Roseateles amylovorans: one gene and its partner. The protein of the gene in region 1 binds, or shares a complex with, the protein of each later gene. Links are inferred from orthologs where the notes say so. Each region holds a gene or a part of one and is shown on either strand. Other genes may lie near its edges.

What was found.
Region 2: the proteins of N4261_RS07090 (region 1) and xseA are in contact, whole or in part, in a cryo-EM structure (PDB 8TXR), measured with the Escherichia coli proteins. The link is inferred for Roseateles amylovorans from one-to-one orthologs.

The regions. Positions count from the first base shown.
Region 1 is NZ_CP104562.2:1,629,121-1,644,551, forward strand. Bases 7,587-10,248 are described here. They hold N4261_RS07090 (exodeoxyribonuclease VII small subunit), read left to right. Parts: upstream 7,587-8,618; coding sequence 8,619-8,879; downstream 8,880-10,248. Other genes in these bases: N4261_RS07085 (aromatic ring-hydroxylating oxygenase subunit alpha), read right to left, coding at 7,587-7,977; N4261_RS07095 (polyprenyl synthetase family protein), read left to right, coding at 8,880-9,767; dxs (1-deoxy-D-xylulose-5-phosphate synthase), read left to right, coding at 9,784-10,248. Outside these bases: N4261_RS07050 (YMGG-like glycine zipper-containing protein), read left to right, coding at 57-359; N4261_RS07055 (Ppx/GppA phosphatase family protein), read right to left, coding at 447-1,958; N4261_RS07060 (dienelactone hydrolase family protein), read left to right, coding at 2,167-3,036; N4261_RS07065 (ZIP family metal transporter), read left to right, coding at 3,239-4,027; N4261_RS07070 (universal stress protein), read right to left, coding at 4,097-4,531; N4261_RS07075 (sulfurtransferase), read right to left, coding at 4,863-5,726; N4261_RS07080 (DMT family transporter), read right to left, coding at 5,809-6,705; more of N4261_RS07085, read right to left, coding at 6,859-7,586; more of dxs, read left to right, coding at 10,249-11,721; N4261_RS07105 (LysR family transcriptional regulator), read right to left, coding at 11,802-12,698; lysA (diaminopimelate decarboxylase), read left to right, coding at 12,924-14,186; ahpC (alkyl hydroperoxide reductase subunit C), read left to right, coding at 14,996-15,431. UniProt on the Escherichia coli protein: Bidirectionally degrades single-stranded DNA into large acid-insoluble oligonucleotides, which are then degraded further into small acid-soluble oligonucleotides.
Region 2 is NZ_CP104562.2:2,148,236-2,163,809, forward strand. The notes cover bases 6,425-9,229. They hold xseA (exodeoxyribonuclease VII large subunit), read left to right. Parts: upstream 6,425-7,074; coding sequence 7,075-8,385; downstream 8,386-9,229. Other genes in these bases: N4261_RS09225 (MotA/TolQ/ExbB proton channel family protein), read right to left, coding at 6,425-6,746; N4261_RS09230 (hypothetical protein), read left to right, coding at 6,733-6,963; N4261_RS09240 (superoxide dismutase), read left to right, coding at 8,463-9,041; N4261_RS09245 (DUF192 domain-containing protein), read right to left, coding at 9,213-9,229. In the rest of the region: N4261_RS09185 (ExbD/TolR family protein), read left to right, coding at 1-339; N4261_RS09190 (hypothetical protein), read left to right, coding at 418-1,668; N4261_RS09195 (3-hydroxyacyl-CoA dehydrogenase), read right to left, coding at 1,873-2,631; adk (adenylate kinase), read right to left, coding at 2,802-3,455; kdsB (3-deoxy-manno-octulosonate cytidylyltransferase), read right to left, coding at 3,641-4,405; N4261_RS09210 (Trm112 family protein), read right to left, coding at 4,402-4,605; lpxK (tetraacyldisaccharide 4'-kinase), read right to left, coding at 4,595-5,644; N4261_RS09220 (ExbD/TolR family protein), read right to left, coding at 5,641-6,057; more of N4261_RS09225, read right to left, coding at 6,054-6,424; more of N4261_RS09245, read right to left, coding at 9,230-9,689; N4261_RS09250 (heavy metal translocating P-type ATPase), read left to right, coding at 10,142-12,439; cbb3-type cytochrome oxidase assembly protein CcoS, read left to right, coding at 12,445-12,591; ccoN (cytochrome-c oxidase, cbb3-type subunit I), read left to right, coding at 12,669-14,123; ccoO (cytochrome-c oxidase, cbb3-type subunit II), read left to right, coding at 14,140-14,766; N4261_RS09270 (cbb3-type cytochrome oxidase subunit 3), read left to right, coding at 14,775-14,957; ccoP (cytochrome-c oxidase, cbb3-type subunit III), read left to right, coding at 14,950-15,574. UniProt on the Escherichia coli protein: Bidirectionally degrades single-stranded DNA into large acid-insoluble oligonucleotides, which are then degraded further into small acid-soluble oligonucleotides.

The DNA of each region.
Region 1 (15,431 bases):
TCGGACGGCGCGCTGCGGCGTGGTTTCACTTCAGTGTTCCCACGGAAAGGTTCCCCATGACACCCTCTCTTCTCAGAACTGCGGCGCTGGGCGCCGTGTGCGCCGCCCTGACGGTGGGCTGTGCGTCCGATCGGCATCGGCATGAGGACGGTCGCAACGCGGCTGTCGGTGCGGTCGGCGGCGCGGTGATTGGCGCGGCCACCGGGGGCAATGCCCTGACGGGTGCGGTCGTCGGTGCGGTGGCAGGCGCGCTGATCGGGCGTCTGATGGTGGACGGCCGGGAGCGTGAGGTCTACTCGGATGGCCGTGGCGGTCGGTATTGGGTCGACGAAGACGGCCGTCACCGCCCGATGCGCTGATTGAGCCTGATCGAGATGATGGCGGCAGGCGCTCGGTGTCGAGCGCCTGTCGCCTGACCTCGACGGCCGCGCGAGCGGCCGGGCAATTCAGGTCGTCAGCGTGAGCTGCACGCGGCCGACCTTGGCCCAGGCCTCCAGTTCCTCGCGCAGCAGGTAATGCGCCCGGGGATGCGCCTCCACCCAACCCGGACGGATCCGGATGGCGACCTGCTGACCGTCGCGCTCCAGCTTCATCGCGCCGGCGTCGACCGCGCCGCGGGCGTGGCATTTGATGGCGGCCAGCCGAAGTGCCAGGAGCTGCCAGGTGAGATCGTCGTCGCCCAATTGATCGTCCAGCTTGCGCAAGCCACCGCGCTGACCCAGGGCCAGATCGCCGATCCGACGCAACTGGCTTTGCGAGAAACCGGCCGCATCCACATGGGACAGCAGATAGGCGCTGTGACGGTGGTAGTCGTGGTGCGAGACCATCATGCCGATCTCATGCAGCGCCGCCGCCCAGCCGAGTTCGCGGCGATGCTCTTCGTTGGCCTCGGGAGCCAGTTGCGTGTGCAGCCGAAGGGACAGGTCGCGCACGCGCTTGGCCTGTGCCCGGTCGACCGCGAAACGTCGCTGCAGCTCGGCCACCGACTGCTCGCGGATGTCCCGGCCGGTGCCCAGCAAACTGGGATCGATCCGCTCGGCCAGATCGAAGATCACGCCCTGGCGCAGGGCACCCTTGGCGGGTTGCAGGTGGTCGATGTCGAAATGGGTGAGCAGGGTGTAGAGGATGCACAGCCCACCGCCCACCACCGCGCGGCGGTCTTCCTTCAGGCCGGCCAGCTTGAGGGCCTCGACATGGCCGGCGCTCAGGCATTGCTCGATGCACCAGCGCAGGCCGTCCAGCGTGATGCTGCCGTCCGTCACCCCGTTGGCGGCCAGGATCTGGGCCACCGCGCCGACGGTGCCTGACGAGCCCAGCGCCTGCTCCCAGCGCGGCTGGGCGGTGTGGCGTGCGAATTCGGTCAGTGCTTCTTCGAGCTCGGCGCCGGCGGCGACCTGCGCGGCGCGGAAGGCTTCGGCGGTGAAGCGGCCGTCAGGGAAGAAGCGCATCGACAGGCTGACGCTGCCGACCTGGAAGGATTCGGCACGCAGCGGCACGGTGCCGCGGCCCAGGATCATCTCGGTGGAGCGTCCGCCGATGTCGATCACCAGGCGGGGTTGCTCGGCTTCCTGCAGCCTGGCGACGCCGGCGTAGATCAGGCGTGCTTCCTCTCGGCCCGAGATCACTTCGATCGGATAACCCAGCACCTCTTCGGCACGCGCCAGGAAGGCATTGCGGTTGCGGGCTTCGCGCAGCGTCTGGGTCGCTACCGCCCGCACTTGGCGGCCGGGCAGGCCGTCGAGCCTCAGCGCGAAACGGCGCAGGCAGTCCAGGCCGCGCTGGATGGCTTCTTCGGTGAGCATGCTCTGCGCATCCAGCCCCGCGCCCAGGCGCACCGTTTCCTTGAGATAGTCCTGCCGGCGGTATTGACCCAGTTGCAGATGGGCCATCTCCAGCCGGAAGCTGTTGGAACCCATGTCGATGGCGGCCAGGGAGAGGGGAACTTGCGCTTGACTCATGGGGCGCGATTGTCGCGGCGTTTCGGGGCCTCGAAATCCTTCAATTTCAAGGTCGTCCGTGAGTGGCGGGACACGCCACTAGAATCGGCCGCGCCCAGCCGTCGCCAGGCGCACGGTCGGCTTCGGGCCTGCAGTGTCTGCGCTGCGGGCGTCAGGCCCGCCCCGATCCGGCCCGATCCATCGCAAGCAGCACCCAAGGAGGCATTGCATGACGAAAGCGGACTTCGACAGCCTGTTACCCGAACGCGGTTTCAACCGCCGGGCGTTTGTGGGAACCGCGGTAGGGAGCGGCTTTGCGGCCGCCGTGCTGCCGGTCAGCGCCCAGACGATCACCACCGACACCCAGGGCCTGGACGCCGGCCCGGTGAGCGTGCCGGTGGGCAACTTCAACATGCCGGCCTATGCGGCCCGGCCGGCGGGCGTGAAGCATCCGCCGGTGGTGCTGGTGATCAGCGAGATCTTCGGCGTGCATGAACACATTGCGGATGTCGCACGGCGGTTTGCCAAGGCCGGCTACTTCGCCATCGCGCCCGATCTGTTCCTGCGCCAGGGCGATGCCAAGGCCTACACCGAAATCAGCCGACTGATGGCCGAAGTGATCAGCAAGGTGCCGGATGAGCAGGTCCTGCGCGACCTGGATGCCACCGTCGCGTTTGCCAAGGCCCAGGGCGGCAACACCGCGCGGCTGGGCATCACCGGCTTCTGCTGGGGTGGTCGCATCACCTGGCTGTATTCGGCGCACAGCAACGCAGTGAAGGCCGGGGTGGCCTGGTATGGACGGCTGCAGGGGCAGTCCAACCCGAATACGCCGAAACATCCGATCGACCTGGTGGGCCAGTTGAAGGCGCCGGTGCTGGGCTTGTATGGCGGGCAGGATGGCGGCATTCCGCTGACCAGCGTCGCAGCCATGCAGGAAGCGCTCAAGCAGGGCAGCACAGCGGCCAAGGCCAGCGAATTCGTCGTCTACAAGGACGCCGGCCATGCCTTCCATGCGGACTATCGACCCAGCTTCCGCGCCGAGGATGCCAAGGACGGCTGGACGCGCTGCCAGGCCTGGTTCAAGGCCCACGGCGTTTGATCGACGGCGGCCGGCGTGACCGGCTCCCCCGGGGTCCCCGGTGCTCGCGGCGCTCCCGGCCGTCAGGGTCATCATGACCATCCGGGCGATCCGGGCGATCCGGGCGCGCCGCGCACAGCCTGGGTCAGGCGGGGGCTTGACGAGTCTGAGACAATTTCAGCATCCCTACCGGCGCACCCATTGAGGTGCGCCTTTTTTGTCCATGACCCTGTTCTACATCCTGCTCGTGACCCTGGCCGGCGGCCTGGCTTCGGTGTCCATCGCGGCGATGCTGACGGTGGGCCTGCTCAGTCGCATCGTCCACCATCTGGTGAGCCTGTCCGCGGGGGTACTGTTGTCCACAGCGCTGCTGCATGTGCTGCCGGAAGCCTTCGAGAGCGGCACCGACCCGCATTCGCTGTTCCTCACCCTGCTGGGCGGGTTGATGTTCTTCTTTCTGCTGGAGAAGGCGGAGCTGTACCGGCACACCCATCACCACCAGGGGGACGGCCATCACCACCATCACCACTTCGACCGCGAACAGGCGGGCCGAGGCGGCCTGGCGGTGCTGGTGGGCGACAGCATCCACAACTTCTGCGACGGCATCATCATTGCCGCCGCCTTTCTGGCGGACCACCACCTGGGCTGGGTCACCGCGATGGCCATCATCGCGCACGAGATTCCACAGGAGGTGGGCGACTACATCGTGCTGCTGAACGCCGGTTTCTCGCGCGGCAAGGCGCTGTTCTTCAATGCGGTGTCTGGTCTGGCGGCGGTCGCGGGCGGCTTGCTGGGCTATTTCGTGGTCGGGCCCTGGCAGTCGCTGTTCCCCTACCTGCTGGTGGCGGCGTCGAGCAGCTTCATCTATGTGGCGGTGGCTGACCTCATTCCGCAACTGCAGCGCCGGCTGCCGTGGAAGGACACCGCGCTGCAGCTGCTGTGGCTGGGCGTCGGGATCGGCTTCGTGCTGATGGTGGTCGGCGGCCAGCACGGGCACGGCCACGCACATTGAGCTGCGCGCCGGCGCGGTGATGGGTCGGAGGTGAGGACAAGGGGCGCGACAAGGCGCCCCTTGCTCTTTTCAGCGCACCACCAGCACCGGGAACTCGCAGTGGGTCAGCACCTTCTGCGTCTCGCTGCCGAGCAGCAGGGCCTGAAAGCCGCGACGGCCGTGCGAGGCCATGACCAGCAGGTCGGCATCGACACGCTTGGCGTGTTCGATGATGGCCTCCCAGGCGTGCAGCGCCTCGACGCTGTGGGCTTCGATCTCCAGCCCTTCGGCTCGTGCGGCGGCCAGTACCTGGCTCAGGCGCTCCTGGGCGATGCGTTCCTGGGCGTCGAAGAATTCCTGCGGCGGGGTGGGCTGCATTTCAGACACCGCGCTGTAGGGGAAGGGCTCTTTGACGCTGATGGCGAAGAGCTTGGCGCCGTGATGGCGGGCCAGGCGGACGGCGGTGTCCACCGCCTTGGCGGTGATGTCCGAACCGTCGGTGGGGATCAGGATGCGTTGGAACATGGCGGGCCTCCGTGTGAAGGGAAGTTCACCCCGAGGTCGCGATCGCCGCCAGCGCGGTGATGGCGAATTCAGGGTCAAGACTTGCCTGCTCAGTCTGACTCGTGCATGGTGCTCCGGTTCTGCGCGATGTCAATCCCGATCAAGCCGAGAAGGCCCCAGCGCAGCAAACCCCGTGCCTGTGGGCTGCCGGCTGTCGTTTGCGGGCCTGCATCGGGCCTCCCGCCGTCATGGCGGGGGCGGCGGGCGGAGTCGTGGCGGGGTGACCGTCACCTGTCACCGGTCACCGGTCACGCGAACAGGTCGGTGGAGGCCCTGTGATTCAGCCTTTGGCTCAGCCTTTGGCGAGCGGCAGGCGCGGCTGGGCGCTCCATTCACTCCACGAGCCGGGATACAGGCGGCTGCCGGTGAGACCCGCGTGATGCATCGCGAGCAGGTTGTGGCAGGCGGTCACGCCGGAGCCGCACTGATGGACGGTGTCTGCGCTATCAAACGAGCCCAGGACGGCGAGGAACTCCGCGCGCAGTTGGTCGGCGGGTTTGAAGCGACCTTCCGGCGTCAGGTTGCCTTTGAAGAAGCGATTGCTGGCGCCAGGAATGTGGCCGGCCTGCTTGTCCAGCGGTTCGACCTCGCCGCGGAAGCGTTCGGCGGCGCGGGCGTCGATCAGCCGCACGCGACCCAGTTGTCCGAACAGTTCCTGCGCGGACAGTGGCTGCTCCAGGGCCTCGCCGAGCGCGAAGTCGCCCTCGGGAGGCCGGGGGCTGGGCGCCGCAGAGGTGCCTGCGCCGGCTTGCTGCCAGGCGGCGAAACCGCCATCGAGCACGGCCACCGCGTCATGGCCCAGCCAGCGCAGCATCCACCAGAGCCGTGCGGCATACATGCCGTCTGCGGCGTCATAGGCGATCAGTTGCTGGCCGTGCCGCAGACCGAGCGACCTGAGCGTGGCGGCAAAGGCCTCGCGCTCCGGCAGCGGGTGACGGCCACGGAAGTGCTCACCCACCTGCTTGGGGCCGCTCAGGTCGCGATCCAGGTGCAGATAGAACGCGCCGGGCAGATGCGCCGCGGCGAAGGCCCGTTCGCCGGCGCCGGTGTCGGCGAGATCGAAGCGGACATCCACCACCAGCGGCGGCGTCGGCGACGCCATCAGCGCCTGCAGTTGATCGACGGACACAAGACTGCGGTGGACGGGATGGCTCATGGTGCGTTCAGAAGATCGGTGGATCGAAAGACCGGCGGACCGTCGGCGCCGCGATCGGCGGCCGGCGATCCCCCTTCACACATCAGGATTCGCTGACCGAATGCTGGGCATCCTTGGGCGTGCTCCGGGCGCGCAGCAGGGTGGCGCCCAGTCCGGCGACGACGATCAACACGATCCCCAGCCAGGAGGGCAGACCGAGCCGGTCGCCAAACAGCAGCACACCATACAACGCCGAGAACACGATGCCCAGGTATTGCAGTGACGCATTGACCAGCGGCTTGCCGGTGCCGTAGGCGCGGGTCATCATCAACTGAGCGCCCGTGGCCAGAAGACCGACTGCCAGCAGCAGCGCCGCGCCCTTCCAGGTATGCGCATGCCAGCCGCCGTGCGAGACCAGCGTGGTCAAGGCGCCGGCCACGACGCCGCCCATCGAGAAGTAGAAGACGATGCGATATTCCGGCTCGCCGACGCGCCCCAGCGAGGTGACCTGCAGATAGGCCATGGCGGAGAGCATGCCCGATGCCAGTCCGGCCATGGCGTGCCACATCTGCTGCTCTTCCATCGCAGGCTGCAACACCAGTCCGACGCCCAGGAAGCCCAGCAGCACGGTGACGACCAGCCGCGGATCGACCTTCGCCGCGCCCATCAGGACGGCGCCGCCAATCAGGAACAGGGCCATCCAGACCGAGGACATGTAGTTCAGCGTCATCGCGGTGGCCAGCGGCAGCTTGCTGATGGCGAAGAACCACAACGAGAGCGCGATCACGCCGGACAGGCTGCGCCAGAAATGCATCGCCGGCACGGCGGTCTTGAGCGAGAGCCCGCGCGTGCGCGTGAGCGCGAAAAGGATCAGCGTGCCGACCAGGCCGCGGTACATGACGATCTCGCCGGCGCTGTAGTAGGCCGAAGCCAGCTTCACGCAGACACCCATGGTGGCGAACAGCAAGGTCGCCAACACCATCAACAGGGATGCAGACATGCGGCCGATTCTCACCCTGAACCTCGAGCCGGGCTGTGGCGGTGAGCCGCCAAAACGAGAACGCCCTGCAAGAGCAGGGCGTTGTGCGCACCGGTGGGCGGCGGGCGTTTGGATGGGGCGCGACCGGGCGGCGTGCCGGTCGCGATCGGTGCGTCAGCGCTTCATCAGGGCGCGGTACCACTCGTGGAAGTGCTTCATGCCGTCTTCCATCGGGCTCTGGTAGGGGCCGACCTCGTTGTCGCCGCGTTCCATCAGGGCTTTGCGGCCGGCGTCCATGCGCACGGCGATTTCGTCGTCCTCGATGCAGGTTTCCATGTAGGCGGCCTGCTGCGCGTCGACGAAGTCGCGCTCGAAGGCGACGATCTCCTCGGGATAGTAGAACTCCACGATGTTGGTCGTCTTCTGCGGACCTTGCGGGAAGAGCGTGGAGATGACCAGCACGTTGGGATACCACTCCACCATGATGTGGGGGTAGTAGGTCAGCCAGATGGCACCCTGATCGGGCGCGGTGCCGCCGCCAAAGCCCAGCACCTGCTCATGCCACTTCTGATAGACCGCCGAGCCGGGCTTGCTCAGCGCCTTGTTCACGCCGACGGTCTGCACCGAATAGTCGCGGCCGAATTCCCAGGCCAGGTCGTCGCAGGTGACGAAGTGACCCAGGCCGGGGTGGAACGGGCCGACGTGGTAGTCCTCCAGATAGACCTCGATGAAGGTCTTCCAGTTGTAGTCGCACTCGTGGACGTGGATCTTGTCCAACTGATAGCCGCTGAAATCCAGGGCCGCGCGCGGACCCAGTGCGGCCAGATCGGCGGCGATGTCGCGGCCGTTGTCCTCGAACAGCAGGCCATTCCACTCGCGGACCTTGTAGCGGTTCAGGTGCAGGCAGGGGTCTTGCTTGAAGTGCGGTGCGCCGACAAGCTCGCCCTTGAGGTCGTAGGTCCAGCGATGCAGTGGGCAGACGATATTGCTGCGGGTGTTGCCGCGGCCACGCAGCATCACCGCCTGCCGATGGCGGCAGACGTTGGAGATCAGTTCGATGCCTTGGGCATGCCGCACCAGGGCGCGGCCTTCGCCTTCCTGGGGCAAGGCGTAGTAGTCGCCGACCTCGGGCAACGCCAGGGCGTGGCCGAGGTAGCGCGGACCGTGCTGGAAGATCAGTTCCTGTTCCCGGCGGAACAGGTCCTCGTCGAAGTAGGAAGAGACTGGCAGCTGAGGGTGGCTGGACGCCGTGCTGCTTTCAAGGGCGCTGAGAGGGATGCTCAGGTCGGACATGATCCAAGAGGGTCTCCAAGACACCAATGTCAACCGTGACCGGCCGCCCCCCAGATCGGGCGGGCCGGAATGATGGACGAGTAAGGAACGCGCGCAGGCCCTGTTTCAAAGGGTTCATAGCTTTTCGACTTCTAGAGCATGCGGGCGGGCAGGGGAACCGGTGATTGTACCCGGGGCAACTCTGGCGAGTCCTCTATAAGACCGTGCGGGACTGACGTATTTCGGATGCCCTCCTGTGCAGTCGCGCCAGGTCCGGGCTGACAAGTGACCGGTCGTGGGGGATCTGTGTGATGCTCGGGTGTCTGGTTCAGGCATCTGGTGGGGCCAGGGGACTCGAGCAGGTGCTTCGGAGGGTCTGTAAGAGGGCTGAAGCAGGACCTGGGGACGGGGGAGCCGCACTTCAAGGGCCTGCAGGGTGCCCGGTGTCGGGCCTGTGATCCCTCCCACGGGGTGCCGGCGCATTTCGCCCCTTTGCTCCGCTCGCCGCCCACGCTTGCCGTGCATCTTTTCCTTCCTCCGAGACAGGTCTCTCGGTTCTGGTGCGGCGGCACCGCTGTGGCGCCCCGCTCACACCCCCCCCGTAGGTCTGATTCGGGTTCGCCCTGTCCCGGTGCTTACAATCACCTTTTTCGTGTTTTGAAATGAGCAAGCCTTCCGCCAGTGCCAAAGCGGCTCCCCAGCCCGCCCAGAACCCGGAACCCGCCAGCTACGAGCAGGCGGTGGAGGAGTTGGAGCGGCTGGTCCAATCGATGGAAGCCGGTCAACTGCCGCTGGACCAGTTACTGGCCAGTTACCAGCGTGGCGCGGAACTGCTCAAGTTCTGTCGCTCCAGGCTTCAGGCCGTCGAACAACAAGTACAGGTGGTGGAAGGCGGCGACATGAGGACTTGGGGAGAAGAATAAGTGGATGCAGGCGTGTTCGAGCACTGGGTGAAACGTTCGCTGCAGGAAGTCGAGTTGGCGTTGGAGGCCTGGGTGCCCGAAGCCGCTCCGGCCGGCCTGGGCGAGGCGATGCGGTACGCGGTGCTGGGCGCCGGCAAGCGGCTGCGTCCGCTGCTGGTGCTGGCGGCGGCCGAGGCGGTGGGCGGTGAGCGCGAGGCCGCCATGCGCGCCGCCTGCGCCGTCGAACTGATTCACGCCTACTCGCTGGCGCATGACGACATGCCCTGCATGGACAACGACGTGCTGCGTCGCGGCAAGCCGACCCTGCATGTGCAGTACGGCGAGGCTCAGGCCATGCTGGCCGGCGATGCGATGCAGGCGTTGGCCTTCGATGTGTTGACGCCTGACACCGGCGTTGCCCCCGCGCTCCAGGCGCGGCTGTGCCGGCTGCTGGCGCGCGCCAGCGGTTATGACGGCATGGCCGGCGGCCAGGCGATTGACCTGGCCAGCGTCGGCAAACCGTTGGGCGAGCGCGCGCTGCGGGACATGCATCGGCGCAAGACCGGCGTGCTGCTGCAGGCCAGCGTGCTGATGGGCGCGGCGTGCGGCGACATCAGCGAGACCGCCTGGACGTCCTTGAGCGACTATGGTGCGGCGATCGGCCTGGCATTCCAGGTGGTCGACGACATCCTGGACGTCACGCAGGATTCCGAGGTCCTCGGCAAGACGGCCGGCAAGGACCAGGACAGCAACAAACCCACCTACGTCAGCGTGCTCGGCCTGGATGCCGCGCGCGCCTATGCGCTGCAGCTGCGCGACCAGGCCCACAAGGCCCTGGCCGACAGCGGATTGGCCGACACCGCCTGGCTCAGCCTGCTGGCTGACAAGGTGGTCGAACGAGACAACTGAGAAAACAGGTCCGGTCATGAGCGATCACTCTGCGACTTCCCCGTCCTTGCTTCAGGGCATCGACAGCCCGGCGGATCTGCGTCGTCTGTCGCGGGCGCAACTTCCGCAGGTCGCGGAAGAACTGCGCGCGCATGTGCTTGACAGCGTGTCCAAAACCGGCGGCCATCTGTCGTCCAATCTGGGCACGGTGGAGCTGACGCTCGCGCTGCACTATGTGTATGACACGCCGCGCGATCGGCTGGTCTGGGACGTGGGTCACCAGACCTACCCGCACAAGATCCTGACGGGCCGTCGCGATGCGATGCCCACGCTGCGGCAGCAGGGCGGCATCTCCGGCTTCCCTCGTCGCGACGAGAGCGAATACGACACCTTCGGCACCGCGCACTCCAGCACCTCCATCTCCGCCGCTCACGGCATGGCGATGGCGGCTCGGCTCAAGGGCGAGTCCCGCCGCGTGGTCGCGATCATCGGCGATGGCGCGATGACCGCCGGCATGGCGTTCGAAGCCTTGAACAATGCCGGCGTGGCCCATGGCGGCCTGCTGGGCGACGTGCTGGTGATCCTGAACGACAACGACATGTCGATCAGCCCGCCGGTGGGCGCGCTGAACAAGTACTTCACCCGGCTGATGAGCGGCAAGTTCTACGCTGCGGCCCGCGAGGGCGCGAAGTCGGTGCTGAAGAACACGCCGCTGTATGAATTTGCGCGCCGCTTCGAAGAGCACACCAAGGGCATGTTCGTGCCCGGAACGATCTTCGAGGAATTCGGCTTCAACTATGTCGGCCCGATCGACGGCCACGACCTGGATGCGCTGGTGCCCACGCTGGAGAACCTGCGCGACAAGAAGGGCCCTCAGTTTCTGCACGTGGTCACCCGCAAGGGCCAGGGCTACAAGCTGGCCGAGGCCGATCCGGTCAAGTACCACGGCCCGACACCATTCAACCCGGCCGAAGGCATCAAGCCGGCGACCGTGCCGTCCAAGAAGACCTTCACCCAGGTGTTCGGCGACTGGCTGTGCGACATGGCCGAAGCCGACCCCAAGCTCGTGGCGATCACGCCCGCGATGCGCGAGGGCTCGGGCATGGTGGAGTTTCACAAGCGCTTCCCGACGCGTTATTACGACGTGGGCATTGCCGAGCAGCATGCGGTGACCTTCGCCGCCGGCCTGGCCTGTGAAGGGCTCAAGCCGGTCGTGGCAATCTACTCCACGTTCCTGCAGCGTGGCTACGACCAACTGATCCATGACGTGGCGCTGCAGAACCTGCCGGTCTTGTTCGCGCTGGATCGTGCGGGTCTGGTCGGCGCGGACGGCGCCACCCACGCCGGCAACTACGACATCGCCTTCACCCGCTGCGTGCCCAACATGAGCGTGTTGACGCCGGCGGACGAGAACGAGTGCCGCCAAGCGCTGTACACCGGTCATCTGCACGATGGCCCGGTGACGGTGCGCTATCCGCGTGGTGCGGGTGTCGGCACCGTGATCCAGCAGGAGATGGTGGCGCTGCCCTGGGGCAAGGGCGAGATCCGTCGCCACTCGGCGCAGGCGCAGACACGCGGCCATGGGTCGCCCCGCATCGCCATCCTGGCCTTCGGGACCTTGCTCTACCCGGCGCTGAAGGCGGCTGAATCGCTGGACGCCAGCGTGGCCAACATGCGCTTCGTCAAGCCGCTGGACGTCGAGCTCGTGGCGGAACTGGCGCGCACCCATGATGCGCTGGTGACTGTCGAGGACGGCTGCGTGATGGGCGGCGCCGGCAGTGCGGTGCTGGAAAGCCTGCAGTCCCTGGGCTTGGCATTGCCGGTGTTGCAGCTGGGCCTTCCGGACACCTACGTCGAGCACGGCGAACCCGCCAAGCTGATGGCGCAGTGCGGGCTGGATGCCGCCGGCATCGAACGCTCGGTGCGTGAGCGCTTCCTCGCGGTGCCAGCACTGCGGTCGGTCGTCAACAAGTAAGCTCGTCGCGTCGCGTCGCGTCGCGTCGCGTCGCATCGCATCGCATCGCATCCGCCTGGCCTGGCCTGGCCTCGCTTCTGTCAGGCTTGGACGGCGGTGAGTGCCTGCTTCACTGCGACGATGAAGTCGTCGACCAAGGCATGTCGGGGGCGATGCAAGGGACGCAGCGCCTGGATCCGAAACGGCACCGACACCGAAAACGGCCTGATCTGAAGCTGCGGTCCGGCGCAGGCCCAGGCCGTCAGCGGGTTCACCAGCGCCACGCCCAAGCCCTGTTGCACCAACGCGCAGACCGCGATTGCGCTGTGGGTCTCTGTCTGCAATCGGCGTTGAACGCCGGCTGCCGCGAAGATGGCATCGAACTGCCGGCGATAGGGATCCTCGGCCGACAGGCTCACAAAGCGTTCCCCTTCGAAATCACGCGGTTCCAGCACCGCCTTCGCGGACAGCCGATGCCCAGCCGGGAGCACGCAGACTTCATCGAGCGCCACCAGCGTTTCGCTCTGGGTGCCCGGCACGGCGGCGCTGACTTCGCTCAAGCCGAGGTCGAAACGCTGCGCCGCCATCCATTCCTCCAGCAGCGGTGATTCCTGCGGCGTCAGTGACAGGCGGGCTTCGGGATGCCGGGTCAGCCAGCGCTGACTTGCTGCCGGAAGCAGCGCGTGCGCCAGGGCGGGTAGCGTGAGCACCTGCAGGCGCTCATCTTGCGCACGGCCCAGGGATTGGGCTCTCGCGACGACTTGATCCAGCCCGTGATAGGCCCGCTGGACCTCGTCGAACAATGCGAGCGCGCGGGACGTCGGTCGCAAGCGGCCGGCGGACCGTTCAAACAGCGCGTAGCCCAGCAAAGATTCCATCCGAGCCAGCTCCCGGCTCACGGTGGGCTGTGAGGTGAACAGCAACTGCGCGGCGCCGGTGACGCTTCCCGCCGTCATCACGGCGCGGAACACTTCTATGTGGCGATGGGTGAGGGACATGGGTCGCGCTGATCGAGCAGAAGAAGTCGAAGCTCAATCACCTGAGCCGGATCGGCACGAGCATATCAATCCTGAATGCCATCGCGAAACAAAAGCATTTGATTGAATGGCATGGAGCGACGATGCTCCAGCAGGCTTCTGCATCGGTCTCCTGCCCGTCGGATCGATGGCGCTGCGGCGTCGATGCGGATCCTTCCCCAACATGCAAGCCTGCACCCCATCACCATGCCTCAAGCCCTCAGTCCCGCCCGCGCCCAGCGACTTCTGCAACTCACGGCGCGCTACGGCACGCCACTGTGGGTGTACGACGCGGCCGTGATCCGGGAACGAATCGCCGCACTCCGGGGCTTCGACACGGTGCGGTTCGCACAGAAGGCCTGTTCCAACACCCACATCCTGCGACTGATGCGGGAGCAGGGTGTGAAGGTGGATGCGGTTTCCCGCGGTGAGATCCTGCGCGCGCTGGCAGCCGGCTACACGGTCGGCCAGGGCGATGACGCGGTGCATTCGGGCATCGTCTTCACGGCGGACCTGCTGGATCGGGAGACGTTGGAGACCGTGGTGGCGCACCGGGTACCGGTCAACGCAGGGTCTATCGACATGCTGGCGCAACTGGGCGCGGTTTCTCCGGGGCACCCGGTGTGGCTGCGGCTGAATCCCGGCTTCGGGCACGGTCACAGCAACAAGACCAACACCGGCGGCGAGCACAGCAAGCACGGCATCTGGCATGAACAGTTGCCCCAGGCGTTGCAGGCCATCCGGGAGCAAGGACTGACCTTGATCGGGCTGCACATGCACATCGGCTCGGGCGTGGATTACGGGCATCTGGCGCAAGTCAGCGGCGCCATGGTCACGCTGGTCCGGCAGGTGCAGGCGGCGGGGCATGATCTGAAGGCCATCTCCGCAGGGGGCGGGTTGTCCATTCCGTATCGCGATGGCGAGGCTGGCATCGACATCGACCACTACTTCAGCCTGTGGGATGCGGCGCGGAAGGAGGCAGAGTCCGTGATCGGCCATGCGCTGGCGCTGGAGCTGGAGCCGGGGCGCTACCTGGTGGCGGAATCGGGCGTGTTGCTGGCTGAGGTGCGGGCGGTGAAGGCCCAGGGACGGCAGCACTTCGTGCTCGTCGACGCGGGCTTCAACGAACTCATGCGGCCGGCGATGTACGGCAGCTTCCATGCCATGAGCCTGATTCCCGCGGACGGCCTTTCCCGACCCTCGCAGGCCACGGTGGTGGCCGGGCCGCTGTGCGAATCCGGCGACGTCTTCACCCAGGGCGATGGGGGTGTCGTCCTCACTCGCGACCTGCCGCAGGCCCGGGTCGGCGACCTGCTGGTCATTCACGACACCGGGGCCTATGGGGCTTCCATGTCCAGCAACTACAACAGCCGTCCGCTGATTGCCGAAGTGCTGATCGATGGTGACGAGGACCGACTGATCCGCCGCCGCCAAAGCGTCGACGATCTGCTGGCGCTCGAGCGCTTTTAAGGACTGCCTGCCGAATCTGATACGGATGACGTGGCGGGTCCCACCCGCCCATACCCATCGGCTCACCATCGAGCCCATGGAATGCCGCGCCATGGCCCGTGGGTGGCGGCGCTTGGCCGTCTCAGGTGCTCGGGGTGCCGCGTCCCATCTTCCATTTCAGACCCCACCTTCAACTTCCAGCTTCTGTCTCCCATCTCCCATTTCCCATCTTCGATCTCCGGCGATCCGTCATCCGTCATCCGACCACGGACATTTGTGATGAGTGGGAGTGGTGGCTGGGGGTTGAAGGTGCTGGATGGGGGTATATCGGATCAGGGGGACCGGGGCCCCGTTTGCGGAGGTATCAGGAATGAATTCGGCGGACGTTAGTCCGACGAAGAAGGGACACGGAGCAAACGGGGCCCCGGTCCCCCTGATCGTGCTGGGTGGTGTGGTGGCCGGGTGCCTGATCGTGCTGGGCGGTGGGGTGGCCGGGTGCCTGATCGTGCTGAGTGGTGCGGTGGCCGGGTGCTTGATCGTGCTGGTCGGTGGTGTGGCCCGTTGCCTGATCGCGCTGGTTGGCGGGATGGCTGGGTGCCTGATCGTGCGAGGTCGTGTCGTGCCTGGGGCTCTACGACTGGCGCTGGCGACGGACGGCTTGAAATCCCGCCCCGCATGATCTATCAACGTTGTCTATCGACCAAATGACAGTCGATAGTTCCGATCAATAGCCAATGGCAATAAGCCTCATTGGGGAATTCAAAGCCGCCAGTGGGGGGATGCTCCTATGATCCAACTCATCCCATCCACCCTTACAGCGAGACGAAAACATGTCCCTGATCAACACCCAAGTTCAGCCCTTCAAGACGCAAGCCTTCCACAACGGGAAGTTCATTGACGTGACTGAAGAGTCGCTGAAGGGCAAGTGGTCCGTGCTGATTTTCATGCCGGCCGCCTTCACCTTCAACTGCCCGACTGAAGTCGAAGACGCCGCTGACAACTACGCCGAGTTCCAGAAGCTGGGTGCTGAGGTCTACATTGTGACCACCGACACGCACTTCTCGCACAAGGTGTGGCACGAGACCTCGCCGGCTGTGGGCAAGGCCAAGTTCCCGCTGGTCGGCGACCCGACCCACGCCCTGACCAACGCGTTCGGCGTGCACATTCCGGAAGAAGGCCTGGCCCTGCGCGGTACCTTCGTGATCAATCCGGACGGCGTGATCAAGACCCTGGAAATCCACGACAACGCCATCGCCCGTGACGTGA
Region 2 (15,574 bases), 520 kb from region 1 along the record:
CTGCTGGTGATGTTGATCATCACCATCCCGATCCAGCTGCACTCGGTCAACCTGGACATGCCGCCGCCGAACAACAACCCGCCGCCTCAGGACCCGATCGTCCATGAGGTTGCGATTGACTTCGACGGCACCGTGTTCTGGGACGGCATCGCTGTGCCGAACCACGCCGCGCTGGAAACCAAGCTGTCGGAGGTCGTCGCGATCCCCGATCAGCCGGAAGTCCATATCAAGCCGAACAAGCTGGCCGAATACGGTTATGTGGCGTCGGTGATGGCCTCCGCGCAGCGCCTGGGCGTCAAGAAGATGGCCATGGTCGGGAACGAACAGTTCCTCAACTGATGGCTGCCTGATTTGGTGTTAGAACAGAACGCGCTGCCCGCGAGGGCGGCGCGTTTTTCTTCGTAGGAGAGCAAGCGAATGAAACTGAAACTGCTGGCTACGGCCGCTGTTGGCGCCGCGGCGCTGTTGATGGGTCAAACGCCCGAGGGCACGCTGGGCCTGATGAGCCAGTCTGCTGCGCAGGTCCGTCCGGATGTGGGCAAGCACCTCAAGGCGGCGTCCGATCTGCTGAAGGCAGGCAAGGCGGTCGAAGCCCTGGCCAAGCTCCGGGAAGCGGAAGCCGTCCCCGGTCGCAACGCCGATGAGAACGCCGCGCTGGAAGGTCTGCGCATTGCCGCCGCCTCCCGCACCGGTGATGCCGACGCCATGGTCAAGGCCTTCGATGCGCTGAACGCCGCCGGTCGCCTGCCCGCCAACCAGAAGCTGCCGATGATGGAATCCATCGCCGGCACCTATGCCCGTGCGGGCAACAACGCCAAGGCGCTGGACTGGGCGAACAAGTACTTCGCCGCCGGCGGCAACAGCGCCGCGATGAAGCAGGTGCAGACCTCCGCCCAGATGCGTTCGGGTGACGTGGGCCCGGTCCTGCGGGACACGCTGGCCGACATCGCTGCCGCCGAGAAGGCCGGCCGCGCGCCGGACAAGGAGAAGCTGGACCTGGCCTTGTGGGCTGCCAACAAGAAGGGTGATGGCGCGACCGAGTCCGCCATGGTGCAGAAGCTGCTGCACTACTACCCGACCAAGGCGCTGTGGAAGCAGGTGCTGGGCACGCTGCAGAGCAAGAAGGGCTTCTCTGCCGCTCGCTATCAGCTCGACATCCTGCGTCTGCGCCTGGCCACCGACAACATGGACGGTGCCAACGACTACATGGAACTGGCGCAGCTGGCCGGTGCCGCGGGCTATCCTGACGAAGGCAAGAAGGTCATCGACAAGGGCTTCGCCGCCGGCGTGCTCAAGCCGACCGACGACAACGGCCGTCCGAAGCGCCTGGTCGACCTGCTCGACAAGCGCATCGCCGAAGCCAAGGCCGGTCAGGCCGCCGCCGAACAGGCCGCGCGCAGCGCCCGTGAAGGCGATGACCTGGTGAAGCTGGGCCTGGCGCTGGCACATCGCGGCCAAGGTCCTGCAGGCATCAAGCTGATCGAGGAAGGCATTGCCAAGGGCAACCTGAAGCGTGCGGAAGACGCGAAGCTGTACCTCGGCATGGCGCAGTTCCTGACGGGCGACAGCGCGAAGGCGCAAGCCACCTGGCGCACGGTCAAGGGCACCGACGGTTCCGCGGACATCGCCGGCATGTGGGGCGTCTACGCCCGCAGCGCGAAGAAGTGATCGCCCTGGCGGCGGCTTTATGCCGCCGCCTCGAAGCGATCTGCTCGTGCCCTGCGGATCACACCGACGCGCTGTGAACCTGCGCTGAATCGTCGATCTGCAGTGGCATCAAGCACAAAGGCCTCCCGGCTGACGTCGGGAGGCCTTTTTCTTTGCGGCGCCGCCCTGTGGCGACGCCGTGGGACCGAGAAAACCCGGCGCCGCTTACTTCGGTGCCATGCGGATGGCGCCGTCCAGGCGGATGACCTCGCCGTTGAGCATGTCGTTGGTGATGAGCTGGTGGACCAGCTTCGCATAGTCCTCCGGACGGCCCAGACGCGAAGGGAAGGGCACGCTGGCGGCCAGCGCGTCCTGCACCTCCTGCGGCATGCCGAACAACATCGGCGTGCCGAAGATGCCGGGCGCGATGGTCATGTTGCGAATGCCGTTGCGGGCCAGATCGCGGGCCACGGGCAGGGTCATGCCCACCACGCCGCCCTTGGAGGCCGCATAGGCTGCCTGGCCCATCTGGCCATCGAATGCCGCGACCGAGGCGGTGGAGATCATCACGCCGCGTTCACCGGTCGATTCCGGCTCATTCTTGGCCATGGCTTCCGCAGCCAGTCGGATCATGTTGAAGCTGCCGATCAGGTTGACCTGGATCACCTTGGCGAAGGTCGCAAGCGAGTGCGCGCCTTCCTTGCCGACGGTCTTGGCGGCGGGCGCGATGCCGGCGCAGTTGACCAGACCCATCAGCTTGCCCAGCGCGACCGCCTTGGCGACCACGGCCTGTCCATCGGCCTCCTGGCTCACGTCGCATTTCACGAAGGCGCCACCCAGTTCCTGTGCCAGCGCTTCACCGCGCTCCACCTGCAGGTCGGCGATCACGACCTTCGCGCCCTCGCGGGCCAGCATGCGTGCCGTGCCTTCTCCCAGGCCCGAGGCGCCGCCGGTGACGATGAAAACCTTGTTGGCGATGTCCATGGCTTGTCTCCTTCCGTTGACGTTAACGTCAATTGCGAGTTGAAAAAAGAGCGACTCTGCGGTCGCCCTTATGGCGCATCAACGCGGACCCGGGGCCCGCGTGCGACACGCTGGAATCGATCGGTATGGGCGCATTGGGCTACCCGGACCGCTGCGGCTGCTTGGGCGGATCAGGCGAGCGCCGCGAGGGCGCGCGAGGTGATCTCGTCAACCGAGCCGATGCCTTCGATGCGGCGGTACTGCGGTGCCTGGGCATCGCCGCTGGCGGCCCAGTTCGAGTAGTAGTCCACCAGCGGACGGGTCTGCGACTGATAGACCTCCAGGCGCTTCTTGACGGTCTCTTCCTTGTCGTCGTCGCGCTGGATCAGATCTTCACCGGTCACATCGTCCTTGCCTTCGACCTTGGGCGGATTGAACTTGGTGTGATAGCTGCGGCCCGAGCCCGGATGCACGCGGCGGCCGCTCATGCGCTCGACGATGGCTTCGTCAGGCACGGCGATCTCCAGCACGTAGTCCAGCTTCACGCCGGCGCTCTTCATCGCATCGGCTTGTGGGATGGTGCGCGGGAAGCCGTCGAACAGGAAACCCTTGGCGCAGTCCGGTTGGGTGATGCGTTCCTTGACCAGGCCGATGATGATGTCGTCGCTCACCAGGCCGCCGGCATCCATCACCTTCTTGGCCGCGAGGCCCATTTCGGTGCCTGCCTTGACGGCGGCGCGCAGCATGTCGCCGGTCGAAATTTGGGGAATGCCGAACTGTTGGCAGATGAAGGCCGCCTGGGTGCCTTTACCGGCGCCAGGGGCGCCCAGAAGAATCAGTCGCATGGGTCTCCTCGATACAGGGAGAGGGCTCGTCGTCTGCGGACGCGCCCTCGAAAACTGCGGGCGAGAATAGCATGCGCCAGCCTTCGCCCCGCTGACGCGGCAAGGGAATGAACCCGTCTGTAACCCTCGCGGGCTACTCGCCGCGAGAGACTGTCATCGACCGGATGCCGCTTGGAATCGGATGATCAGCCCGCCGCACCTTCCATCAGGCTGCGCACGCGTGCCAGGTCTTCAGGGGTGTCCACGCCGGGGCCGGGGCGCTCCGGGCTGACATGCACCGCGATGCGCTCGCCGTGCCACAGCACCCGCAACTGCTCCAGCGCCTCGATCTGCTCGAGGGGGCTGACGCTGAGCGTGGGGAAGCGGCGCAGAAAACCGGCGCGGTAGGCATACAGCCCCACATGCCGCAGCACCGCGGACGGCTTGATGCGAGCGCCGCCGCCGGGAGCGTCGCGCCACCAGGGAATCGGTGCGCGGGAGAAGTACAGCGCCAGACCTTGCGCATCCGTCACCAGCTTCACGACGTTCGGGTTCGCGAACTCTTCGTCGCTGTCGATCTCGTGGGCGACCGTGGCCATCTGGCACTGCGGACGCGCCGTCAGCAGGTCCGCGCAGGCGCGGATCATGCCCGGCGCGATCAGGGGCTCATCGCCCTGCACATTCACCACCACCGCGTCATCGGGCAGGGAGAGCAGCTCGCAGGCCTCCGCCAACCGATCGCTGCCGCTGGCATGGTCCGCACGCGTCATCACGGCGCGCACGCCGTGCGCTTCGCAGGCGCGCCGAACTTCCTCGGCATCGGTCGCGACGACCACCTGCTCGGCACCCGCCAGCGCGGCGCGACGGGCGACCTGCACGATCATCGGCGCACCGGCGATGTCTGCCAGCGGCTTGTTCGGCAGCCGCGTCGAGGCCAGGCGCGCCGGCACGATGATGTGAAAGGCGGTCACGCCTGTTCGCCTTCGGTATCCAGCGAGCGGGCTTCGGTGGCCAGCATCACGGGGATGCCGTCCCGGACCGGGAAGGCCAGGCGGTCCGCGGGACACACCAGTTCACGGGCGGGCAGGGCGCTGTCGGGGCCGTGTCGGCGGTCTTCCAGCGGGCCCTTGCAGACGGGGCACACCAGCATCTCGATGAGTCTATGGTCCATGGTCGGGCAGCAGTCGCCCCAGCTCTCGCTGAAGCGCTTCCTCAAAAGCAGGTTCGGGGCGGAAGTCTAGCGCCACCACCCAGATCCGGCAGCCTTGCAGCGGCTCGGGACGGAGCTTGATGGCGTCCTTCTCGGTGATGACGACCTCATCGGTGCGGGCCCAGGGCAGGGGGTCCAGCGACGCGTGATCGGGCAGGGGCAGCGCGCGAAAGCTCAATCCCTGATCGCCCAGCATGTCGAAAAATCGTTGCGGTCGGGCCAGACCGGCGGCAGCAATCAGGGGTTTGTTGCGCAGCGCATGCAGGCGTTCCAGCCGCGCCGGTTCGCCGCGCCACCAATCCGCCAACCCCACCGCACCGGCCAACTGGCGTGTGCCGACGAAGCCTGGCAGCGCGGTGCTGGGGCGGCCGGTGCTGTAGAGCACCAGCTGGTGGGCGGTGCTGCCGGGTGTGGGCGGAAGGTCGCGCGATTGGCGCAGCGGGCCGGCGGGCAGCAGTTGCCCGTTGCCCAGGCCACGCTCGTCGAACACCAGGATGCTGAGCTGACGCGGCAGGCGCCAGTGCTGCAGGCCGTCGTCCGAGACCAGCACCTGAAGCGCTGGATGGGCCGCCAGCAGCGCCCGCGCCGCGGCAACGCGGTCCCGACCCACCGCGACCGGCACCCGACCGCGTTGGGCGATCAGCAAAGGTTCATCACCGACGTCTTCGGCGCGGTCGCCGTCCTGGATGAGGCGCACCTCGCGGTCATCCGCGCGGCCATAGCCTCGGGAGATGACGCCGGCGCGCACGCCCAGGCGGGCCAGTGACTCCAGCAGTGACAGGGTGGTGGGGGTCTTGCCGGCGCCGCCGACGACCCAGTTGCCAACCACGATCACCGGGACCGGCAGCGAAGCGGTCCGTTTGAGTCTCAGTCGATAGAGCAGGCTGCGGAGCTTCAGCACGCCGCCGTGCAGCAGCGAGAGCGGACGCAGCGCCCGAGCCAGACGGTCGTCGTCTCGCCAGGCGCGCTGCAGCCGCTCTTCGAGTGCCCCCCGGCTCATTCCCGGGGTTTATTGGCAGCGAAGGTCAGCCGCGGCAGGTTGGCGCGGCGCGCCGCATCCATCACGTTCACCACCGCCTGGTGCGGCGTGGCCGCATCGGCGGAAATGATCACGATGGGGTCGGGCCGACCTTGCGCAGCCTGTTGCAGGGCCGTGGTGAGCAGGTCGACGCTGCGACCCTCCACGGCCTGGTGGTCGATCGCGTAGCGGCCGTCCGCGGCGATCGCCACGATGATCTCCGCCGGGCGGTCCTTCATCGTCTGCGAATCGGCGGTGGGCAGCGTCACCTGAAGTTCAGTGAACTTCGAATAGGTGGTCGACAGCATCAGGAAGATCAGGACCACCAGCAACACGTCGATGAACGGGATCAGGTTGATCTCCGGCTCCTCGTTGTGACGACGGCGGAACTTCATTTGGCCGCTGCCTTCGTCGGCTTGGCCGGCGCCACGGGCGGCGTCACCGGTTGGCTGCTGCCTGAGGCCTGGGCCAGCGCGCGGTTGCTCAGATGGGTCAGCAGCCGTTCGCTGGCCTGTTCCATGTCGATGACATAGGACTCCACCTTGCCGCGGAAGAAGCGGTAGAACATCAGCGCCGGGATGGCCACGATCAGGCCGAAGGCGGTGTTGTAGAGCGCGATCGAGATCCCGTGCGCCAGCAGGGCCGGGTTGTTGCCGGTCGGGCTCTGGCTGCCGAAGATCTCGATCATGCCCACCACGGTGCCCAGCAGACCCAGCAGCGGCGCGGCCGCGGCGATGGTGCCCAGCGCGTTCAGGTAGCGTTCCATCTGATGGATCGCGTGGCGGCCAGACAGCTCGAAGACCTGGCGCAGGCGGGGTTCGCCGCCACGCGGGTCCGCCTGCGAGGCGCGCAGGCCCGAAGCCAGCACCTGACCGAGCAAGGAGTTTTCAGCCAGCTTGCTGACAACGTCTTGGCTGGGGATCTGAAACTGGGTGACGCCCAGCACTTCCTCAATCAGGCTGGGCGGCGCCACGCGGCTGGCGCGCAGGCTGACAAAGCGCTCGATGATCAGGGCCAGAGCCACCACGGAACACAGCAGCAGCGGCCAGATCGGCCAGCCGGCGGCTTGTATGATCGAAAACAAGGCATTCCCTCCGTTCGGGCATCTTGAGGCCCGGCGCGCATTATGGCGCCACGCGGCGTTCCCGCAGACCACCGGATCACCTCCTCACAAGCCCTTACAAACATCCACCGATCCTGTGGATAACTTTGTGGAAAAGCGCGTGAGCAATGGCGCCAAGGCCGATTTCTACGGGGTACGAATTGGCTTGCCACAAAAAACAGCAGAAAAAATCCATTGAAAAACAAGCGCTTATCGTTATGTGACGGCCGCATGACGGGCAACATGGCCCGCGGGAACAGTATTGGCGCGGCTGTGGAGTTCCTGACCCGCGCCACGCCTGGGTTTGCACATGATTGACGGCTCGAAACCCGCATCAGCACGGATGGTCTGGGGGGTCGGTGCCCTGTTGACGGCACTTTCCGACGCGTTGCAGGCGCGATTCCCGGTGCTGACGGTGCAAGGCGAGCTCTCCGGGTTCACGCGCGCGACCAGCGGCCACTGTTACTTCAGCCTGAAGGATGCGGACGGCCAGGCGGCCATGATCCGCTGCGCCATGTTCCGCCGGGCCGCCAGCCTGGTCGATTTCTCGCCACGCGACGGTCAGAGCGTGGAGATTCGCGGACGCGTGGCGCTGTATGAGCCACGCGGCGAGCTCCAGTTCGTCGTCGAGGCCATGCGCCGATCCGGCGAGGGCGCGCTCTATGAGCAGTTCCTCCGCCTGAAGGCCCGGCTGGAAGCGCAAGGCCTGTTCGATCCGGACCGCAAACGCGTGCCGCCCACCTTCGCCCGGCGCATCGGCGTGATCACCTCCACCGGCGGCGCCGCCCTGCATGACGTGCTCACTGCACTCGCGCGCCGCGCGCCGCATGCGCAGGTGTTCATCTATCCCAGCCTGGTCCAGGGGGCGGAAGCGCCTGCGGCCCTGGTCCGTGCCTTGAATCTGGCCAATGACCGGGCCGATGCGGAAGTGCTGCTGCTGGTGCGAGGGGGAGGCTCGCTGGAAGACCTGTGGGCCTTCAACGATGAGCGGGTGGTCCAGACGATTGCGGAATCACCGCTGCCGGTGATCTGCGGTGTCGGCCATGAGACCGATGTGACGTTGGCCGATCTCGCCGCCGACCTGCGCGCACCCACGCCGACCGCCGCCGCCGAACTGGCCACCGTCTCCCGTCAGCAATGCCTGGAGACCCTGGCCGCGCTGGAGCGGCAACTGCATCGGCGGCTGGAACAGAGGCTGGACGGTGTGGCCCAGCGGCTGGACCGCCTGGCGCTGCGGCTGGCCCGCCCGGGTGATGCGCTGGCGCGTCAGCGTCGGCGTCTGGACCTGCTGTCGCAGCGCGCGGGCCAGGTCGTGCCGCGGCGAATCGCGATGCAAGGGCAGCGGCTGGACCATCTGGCGCAGCGGCTGGCGCGTGCCTTGCCCCAATCGCTGCAGCGGGGCGGGCATCGGCTGGAATCGCTGGGCGCCCGGTTGCAGGCGCTGGACCCCCGTCAAGTGCTGGCGCGCGGTTACGCTTGGCTGGACGATGGTCAGGGTCATGCGCTGGCATCGATCCAGCAACTCAGCGAGGGTCAGGACTTGCGCGCCGTGCTGGCCGACGGCGAAGCCCAATTGCGCGTCCAGCGGGTGCACGCCCTCCAGGCCGATGACCTTCCTTAATCCCCTTCGATCGGGCGCCCAGGCAAGCTGCCTACAATCGCCGCGATCTTTGTCCAAACTCAATAGAGGAGTGCCTCATGGAACATATTCTTCCCGACCTGCCCTATGACAAGGGCGCGCTGGCGCCGCACATCAGCGCCGAGACGCTGGAGTACCACCACGGCAAGCACCACAAGGCTTACGTGGACAACCTGAACAACCTCCAGAAGGGCACCGAGTTCGAGAGCAAGACGCTCGAAGAGATCGTCAAGACTTCCAGCGGCGGCATCTACAACAATGCGGCCCAGATCTGGAACCACACCTTCTTCTGGAGCTGCCTGAAGCCCAATGGCGGTGGCGCACCGAGCGGCCCGCTGGCGGACGCCATCAACGCCAAGTGGGGCAGCTACGACGCCTTCAAGGAAGCCTTCCAGAAGAGCGCCGTCGGCAACTTCGGTTCCGCCTGGACCTGGCTGGTGAAGAAGGCCGACGGTTCGGTCGACATCGTCAACATGGGCGCCGCCGGCACCCCGCTGACGACCGGCGACAAGCCGCTGCTGACCATCGACGTGTGGGAGCATGCCTACTACATCGACTACCGCAATGCCCGCCCGAAGTTCGTCGAGACCTTCTTGAAGAGCCTAGTGAACTGGGAGTTCGCGCAAGCGAACTTCTGATCGGGATCACGACCCGCGACGGCGCCTGAGGCGTCTGACGCGGGTGCGTGCCAACCCTGAATGAACAACGGCCCGGATGATCCGGGCCGTTTCTGTTTGTGGAGGCCAATCGGCCCTGAAAAGTGAGGCAATTGGGCGTCAGCATCCATTCACTGCGATGACTGCCGTCAATTATTTCGGCCAGGGGCCGCCGCGAAGTTTGGTGCCTGCCTTCAGGGCGCGTTTGGAGAACCAGCCTTGGTTCATTTCCAGCACATAACGCACCGGTTTGGCCGAGCAGTGCGAGGCCTCGGACAAGGCCTGCATCTCATCGATATTGACGATGCTGCCGTCATCGCCGACAAAAGCGATGGACAGCGGAATCAGGGTGTTCTTCATCCAGAAGCATTGAACGCCGGCCTGCTCGAACACAAACAGCATGCCGGCATTGGCTGGCATTTCCTTTCGATTCATCAGACCGATGGCGCGTTGCTCTTCGGTGCGTGCCACTTCGGCGTGAATCAGATGCATGCCGGCGCCCAACTCCACGACCGGCAGGCCTTTCTGGGGTCCCTGTTGCGCATGTGCAACTGGCAGGATCGAACCAAAAACAAGGCTCAGGGAAGCGATTGCGAACTTGATATTGACCATGTTCAAACCTTTGGACATGTCGCATTATTACCGGCATGCCGCCGCCCATTGCCTGCGCTGATCGTGAAGAAACGTGCAGCCCACTTGCCCTCCGCCTGCGGGGCAGTGCTGCAGAGGAAACCACTGGCCTGAACACCGAAAACGCGGCAAGGGCGCGGCGCACGGCGGAGGAGATGGACTTGGTGAATCCGGCCATGGATGCGGGAAATTCGCTGGGTCCGGTGCCTGGATTGAGTGAGGCGGATGGCACAGCGATTGCCCGGTCCGTTTCCATGGCGTCGGCGCAGGCCGCGCCAACCCCTTTTCCGTCGCTCTCCAGCTTCACGGATTGGATCTCGGTGGAGTCCCCCGAGCATCCGGATTCCGTCGCGCGATTGGCTTCATCCAGCCCCCCAGTTCCAGGCGCTGCATCATCGCCAGCGTCGACCGCCTCGCCTCTGGGCGCCGTGCCCCCCACCACCTCGCCCCCCTTGGCCCGTTCCCGACTGCGCCTGTCCGGCATGCACTGTGCGGGCTGTGCCGGTTTGATTGAATCGCTCCTGGACGTGCAGCCTGGCGTCGTGCGGGCCCAGGTCGGCGCCGCGACCCAGCGGCTGACCCTGGACTGGTGGCCGCACCAGACCCGACTGAGCGACCTGCGCCAGGTGCTTCAGTCCGCCGGTTATGACCTGGCCCCCGATGTCCCTGACTCGGCGCAGGACCTGCGGCGCAGGGAGCACCGACAGGCGCTGTGGCGCCTGTTCGTGGCGGGCTTCCTGATGATGCAGGTGATGATGCTGGCCTGGCCGACCTACATCGCCGAGCCCGGCGAGATGACGGCCGACGTCAGCGCCTTGCTGCGCTGGGGCCAGTGGGTGATGACCTTGCCGGTGATGCTGCTGGCCGCCGGTCCGTTCTTCCGCGCGGCCTGGGTGCAGGTGCGAAGTGGTCGTGTAGGCATGGATGTGCCGGTGGCGCTCGGCCTGGCGGTGGCCTTCGTGGCGGGAACCGGCGCCACGCTGGACCCCGGCGGTGCCTTCGGACACGAGGTCTATTTCGATTCGATCACGATGTTCGTCTGCTTCCTGTTAGGCGCCCGCTACCTGGAGTTGCGGTCCCGCCATCGGGCGGCGCTCGCGCTGGAGCAGGCGGTGGATGTGCTGCCGGACCAGGTCGAGCGCTGTCTGCCCAACGGCGACGGCGAGTGGGTGAGCATCGATGATCTGACGGTCGGTGATCGGATCCGCGTCGCCGCCGGACAACGCATCCCGACCGACGCGGTCATCGAGGTCGGCAGCAGCGACACCGATGAATCCTTGCTGACGGGCGAGTCGCACCCGGTTCACAAGGTCATCGGCGATTCGGTGCTGGCGGGCAGCCTCAACCTCACCGGGGCGATGCGGTTGCGGATCACGTCGCTCGGGGCGGACACCCGGCTGGCCGGCATTCAGCGCCTGATGCGCGAGGCCTTCCTGGAGCGGCCCGGCATGCTGCGGCTGTCCGACCGTGTGGCCGGCGGTTTTCTGTGGGTGGTTCTGCTGCTGGCCGCGGGCGCGGCCGGGGTCTGGCAGTTCATTGATCCGTCACGTGCGCTGGCCGTGAGCGTGTCGGTGCTGATCGTGACCTGTCCCTGCGCGTTGTCGCTCGCAGCGCCTGCGGCCTGGGTCGCTGCCGCCGGCCGCTTGGCGCGACGCGGTTTCTTGTTGTCCCGACTGGATGCGATCGAGAGCCTGGCGCGGGTGAATCAGGTGGTGATGGACAAAACCGGCACCCTGACCGATGCAGCGCCGGCGCTCGGCGCGCAATGGCCGACCACCATGGACCCCGCAGCACGAGAGGTGGCGCTGGCCATGGCGAGGGCGTCGCACCATCCCTTGTCCAAAGCGCTGGTTCGCTCCCAGTCGTCTGCGCTGCCGTCACCCCCATCCGGAGTGCCAGACCGAGCGCTGGCTGCCGGCGTTGACCCATCGATCCTGACGCACTCACCGCATCGGCTCGACGCACCGAACGGTCCTCTGGTCGACGTGGGGTCAGGTGATGTTCTCGCCGCGCGTGCGAACCCGGGCGATCGGTCGATCGACCTTCTCGACATCCAGGAGCATCCCGGCCTCGGTCTGGAGGCGCGGGATCGCGCCGGCCAGCGGTGGCGGCTGGGCTCGGCAGCCTGGGCGTCATCCGCCGGACAGGCCCCGTCGATGCTGCCGGACGCGCAGTTGGTGTTGGGCTGCGATGGCCGGGTCGTGGCGGCCTGGCGCTTCCAGGAACAACTGCGCGATGCCGCAGTGGCCTCGGTGCAGGCCTGGCGCGACCTGGGCTTGTCGGTGACGCTGCTCTCTGGTGACCGTGCGGACCGGGTCGAATCGATGGCCCGTCAGGCGGGCATCACCCAGTGGCAAGGCGGCGCCAGTCCCGAAGACAAACTGGCCTGTGTGACGCATTTGCAACAGCACGGGGGCCAGGTCTTGATGCTTGGCGACGGGATCAACGATGCGCCGGTGCTTGCCCGCGCGCAGGTCTCGGTGGCGATGGGGCAGGGGGCCGACCTGGCCAAGTCGCGCGCCGACGCGCTGCTGGTGGGCAACCGGTTGGACGCCGTCACTCAGGCGTTGCGGCTGGCGCATCGGACCCGCGCTGTCGTGCGGCAGAACCTGGCGTGGTCCGCCCTCTACAACGCGATCTGCGTGCCGCTGGCACTCATGGGATGGCTGCCGCCCTGGGCGGCCGGGCTCGGCATGGCGCTGAGCTCGCTGTTCGTCGTGGCCAATGCGGCCCGTCTGGGGCGGGGCTGAATCGAATGGACATCCTGTACTTACTCATTCCGCTGTCCGTGGTGCTGGTGATTCTCATCCTGGGCGTATTTGGATGGGCGCTGCATTCCGGGCAGTTGGAGTCGCTCGACCGGGAAGGTCAGCGAATCCTCGAGGACGACTCTCAAGCTTGATGGCCGTCAAGGCTGTTTGGGAGTGGCTGCCAAAGAATTGCTGCCATGCAGCGAATCAGCGTTAATAAGGAGCTCCGATGAGTAGGGTTTCGAGTCCGAATGCAGAGGGCGTTCGGCCGCCCAGCTATGACGACGGGGTCGTCCGTGCCTTTGCCTTGGCCGCCGTGCTCTGGGGCGTGGTGGGCATGTTGGTGGGCGTCATCATTGCGGCCCAGATCACCTGGCCGCAACTCAACATGGACATTGCGTGGCTGAGCTACGGTCGCTTGCGACCGTTGCACACCAACGCGGTGATCTTCGCCTTCGGCGGTTGTACCTTGATGGCCACGGCTTTCCATGTCGTGCAGCGCACCGGCCAGACCCGGCTGTTTGCGCCGGGCCTGGCGTGGTTCACCTTCTGGGGTTGGCAGCTCGTCATCGTGCTGGCCGCGATCACCCTGCCGCTGGGCCTGACCAGCGGCAAGGAGTATGCCGAGCTGGAATGGCCGATCGACATCCTGATCGCCCTGGTCTGGGTGTCCTATGCGGTGGTGTTCTTCGGCACCGTCGGCATCCGCAAGGTGCGTCACATCTATGTGGCCAACTGGTTCTTCGGTGCCTTCATCATTGCGGTGGCCCTGCTGCACATCGTCAACAGTGCGGCGATTCCGGTCAGCCTGACCAAGAGCTACTCCGCCTACGCCGGCGTGCAGGACGCCATGGTGCAGTGGTGGTATGGCCATAACGCGGTGGGCTTCTTCCTGACTGCCGGCTTCCTGGGCATGATGTATTACTACATCCCCAAGCAGGCCAATCGGCCGGTCTACAGCTACCGGCTGTCGATCGTCCACTTCTGGGCGCTGATCTTCACCTACATGTGGGCCGGTCCCCACCACCTGCACTACACGGCGCTGCCGGACTGGGCGCAGAGCGTGGGCATGCTGTTCTCGCTGGTGCTGCTGGCGCCGAGCTGGGGCGGGATGATCAACGGCATCATGACCTTGAGCGGTGCGTGGCACAAACTGCGTGACGACCCGATCCTGAAGTTCCTGATCGTGGCCCTGTCGTTCTACGGCATGTCGACCTTCGAGGGTCCGATGATGTCGATCAAGACGGTCAATGCGCTCTCGCATTACACCGACTGGACCATCGGCCATGTGCACAGCGGCGCGCTGGGTTGGGTCGGATTGATCTCGATGGGATCGCTCTACCACCTGATCCCGCGCATGTATGGCCGCACCGAGATGTATTCCAAGCGGGCCATCGAGCTGCACTTCTGGATCGCCACGCTCGGCATCGTGCTCTACATCGCCGCGATGTGGATCGCCGGGGTGATGCAGGGTCTGATGTGGCGCGCGGTGAATCCGGACGGCACGCTGGTCTACACCTTCGTGGAAAGCGTCAAGGCGACCTATCCGTTCTATGTGATCCGTCTGCTCGGCGGTCTGTTGTACCTGGGCGGCATGTGCCTGATGGCCTGGAACGTGGTGATGACGGCGCGCGTCGGCGTGGCGCGTCCGCAGCCGATTCCCACCGTGCTGGCCGCGGCCTGACAAGAAGGAGAACCCCATGGCAACTTCCCATGCCAAACCCGCGGGTCACGAGCGCATCGAGACCAGCAACTTCCTGATGATCGTGCTGGTGCTGCTGACGGTGCTGGTCGGTGGTGCGGTCGAGATCGTGCCGCTGTTCTTCCAGCGCTCCACCACCCAACCGGTGGAAGGGCTGCAGCCCTACACCCCGCTGCAGCTGGCCGGACGTGACGTCTACATCCGGGAGGGCTGCTACAACTGCCACTCCCAGATGATCCGGCCGCTGCGGGCCGAGACGCTGCGCTACGGCCACTACTCGGTCGCTGGCGAATTCGTCTACGACCATCCTTTCCAGTGGGGCAGCAAGCGCACCGGGCCGGACCTGGCACGCGTGGGCGGCAAGTACAGCGATGAGTGGCATCGCCTGCACCTGATCAACCCGCGTGACCTGGTGCCCGAATCCAACATGCCCGCCTACCCCTGGCTGGCCGCCGGCAAGGTTGATGAAACCGAGCTCGCGCCCAAGATGCGTGCCCTGCGCACGGTGGGCGTCCCCTACACCGACGCTCAGATCGATCAGGCCGCCTCTGAGGTGAAAGGCAAGACCGAGCTCGAAGCGGTCATTGCCTACCTGCAGGTGCTGGGCACCGCGCTCAAGAAGTGAGGGACCCCATGAACATGGATCTTCTGGATCTCAACACGATTCGCGCGGCGGTCACGCTGGTGTCGATGGTGGTGTTTCTGGCGATCGTCGGCTGGGCCTATGCCAGGCGCAATCGCCAACATTTCGAAGAATTGGGCTCGCTCGCCTTGATGGGCGAGGAGCCGGACGCACGAGGAGGTCGCGATGAGTGATTTCGTGTCGAACGGCTGGTCGCTGTTCGTCGCCGCCACCACGGTCCTGGGGCTGTTGCTGTGTCTGGTGCTGCTGATCATTGCCAGTCGCCGCAAGCCGATGGCCGATGACAACAGTACCGGCCATGTGTGGGACGAGGACCTGAAGGAGCTGAACAACCCGCTGCCGCGTTGGTGGATGGGCCTGTTCGTTCTGACGGTGGTTTTTGCCGGCGGTTATCTGGCGCTTTATCCCGGCCTGGGCAGTTATGCCGGCACGCTCAACTGGAGCAGCGGCCAGCAGTACAAGGACGAACAAGCGCGCGCGCTGGCCGCCATGGACCAGGTCTATGCGAAGTTCAAGGACCTGCCGGTCGAGACGCTGGCCCGGGACAATCAGGCGCACGGCATTGGCGAGCGTCTGTTCGCCAACAACTGCGCCAGCTGCCACGGCTCGGACGCCAAGGGGTCCAAGGGCTTCCCCAACCTGACCGACAACGACTGGCTCTACGGCGGTGAATACGACACCATCGTCACCACGATCACCAACGGCCGCCAGGGCGTGATGCCGCCGATGGCGGCGGCCGTCGGCACCGGTGACGACGTCCGCAACCTCGCCAACTACGTGCTGAGCCTGT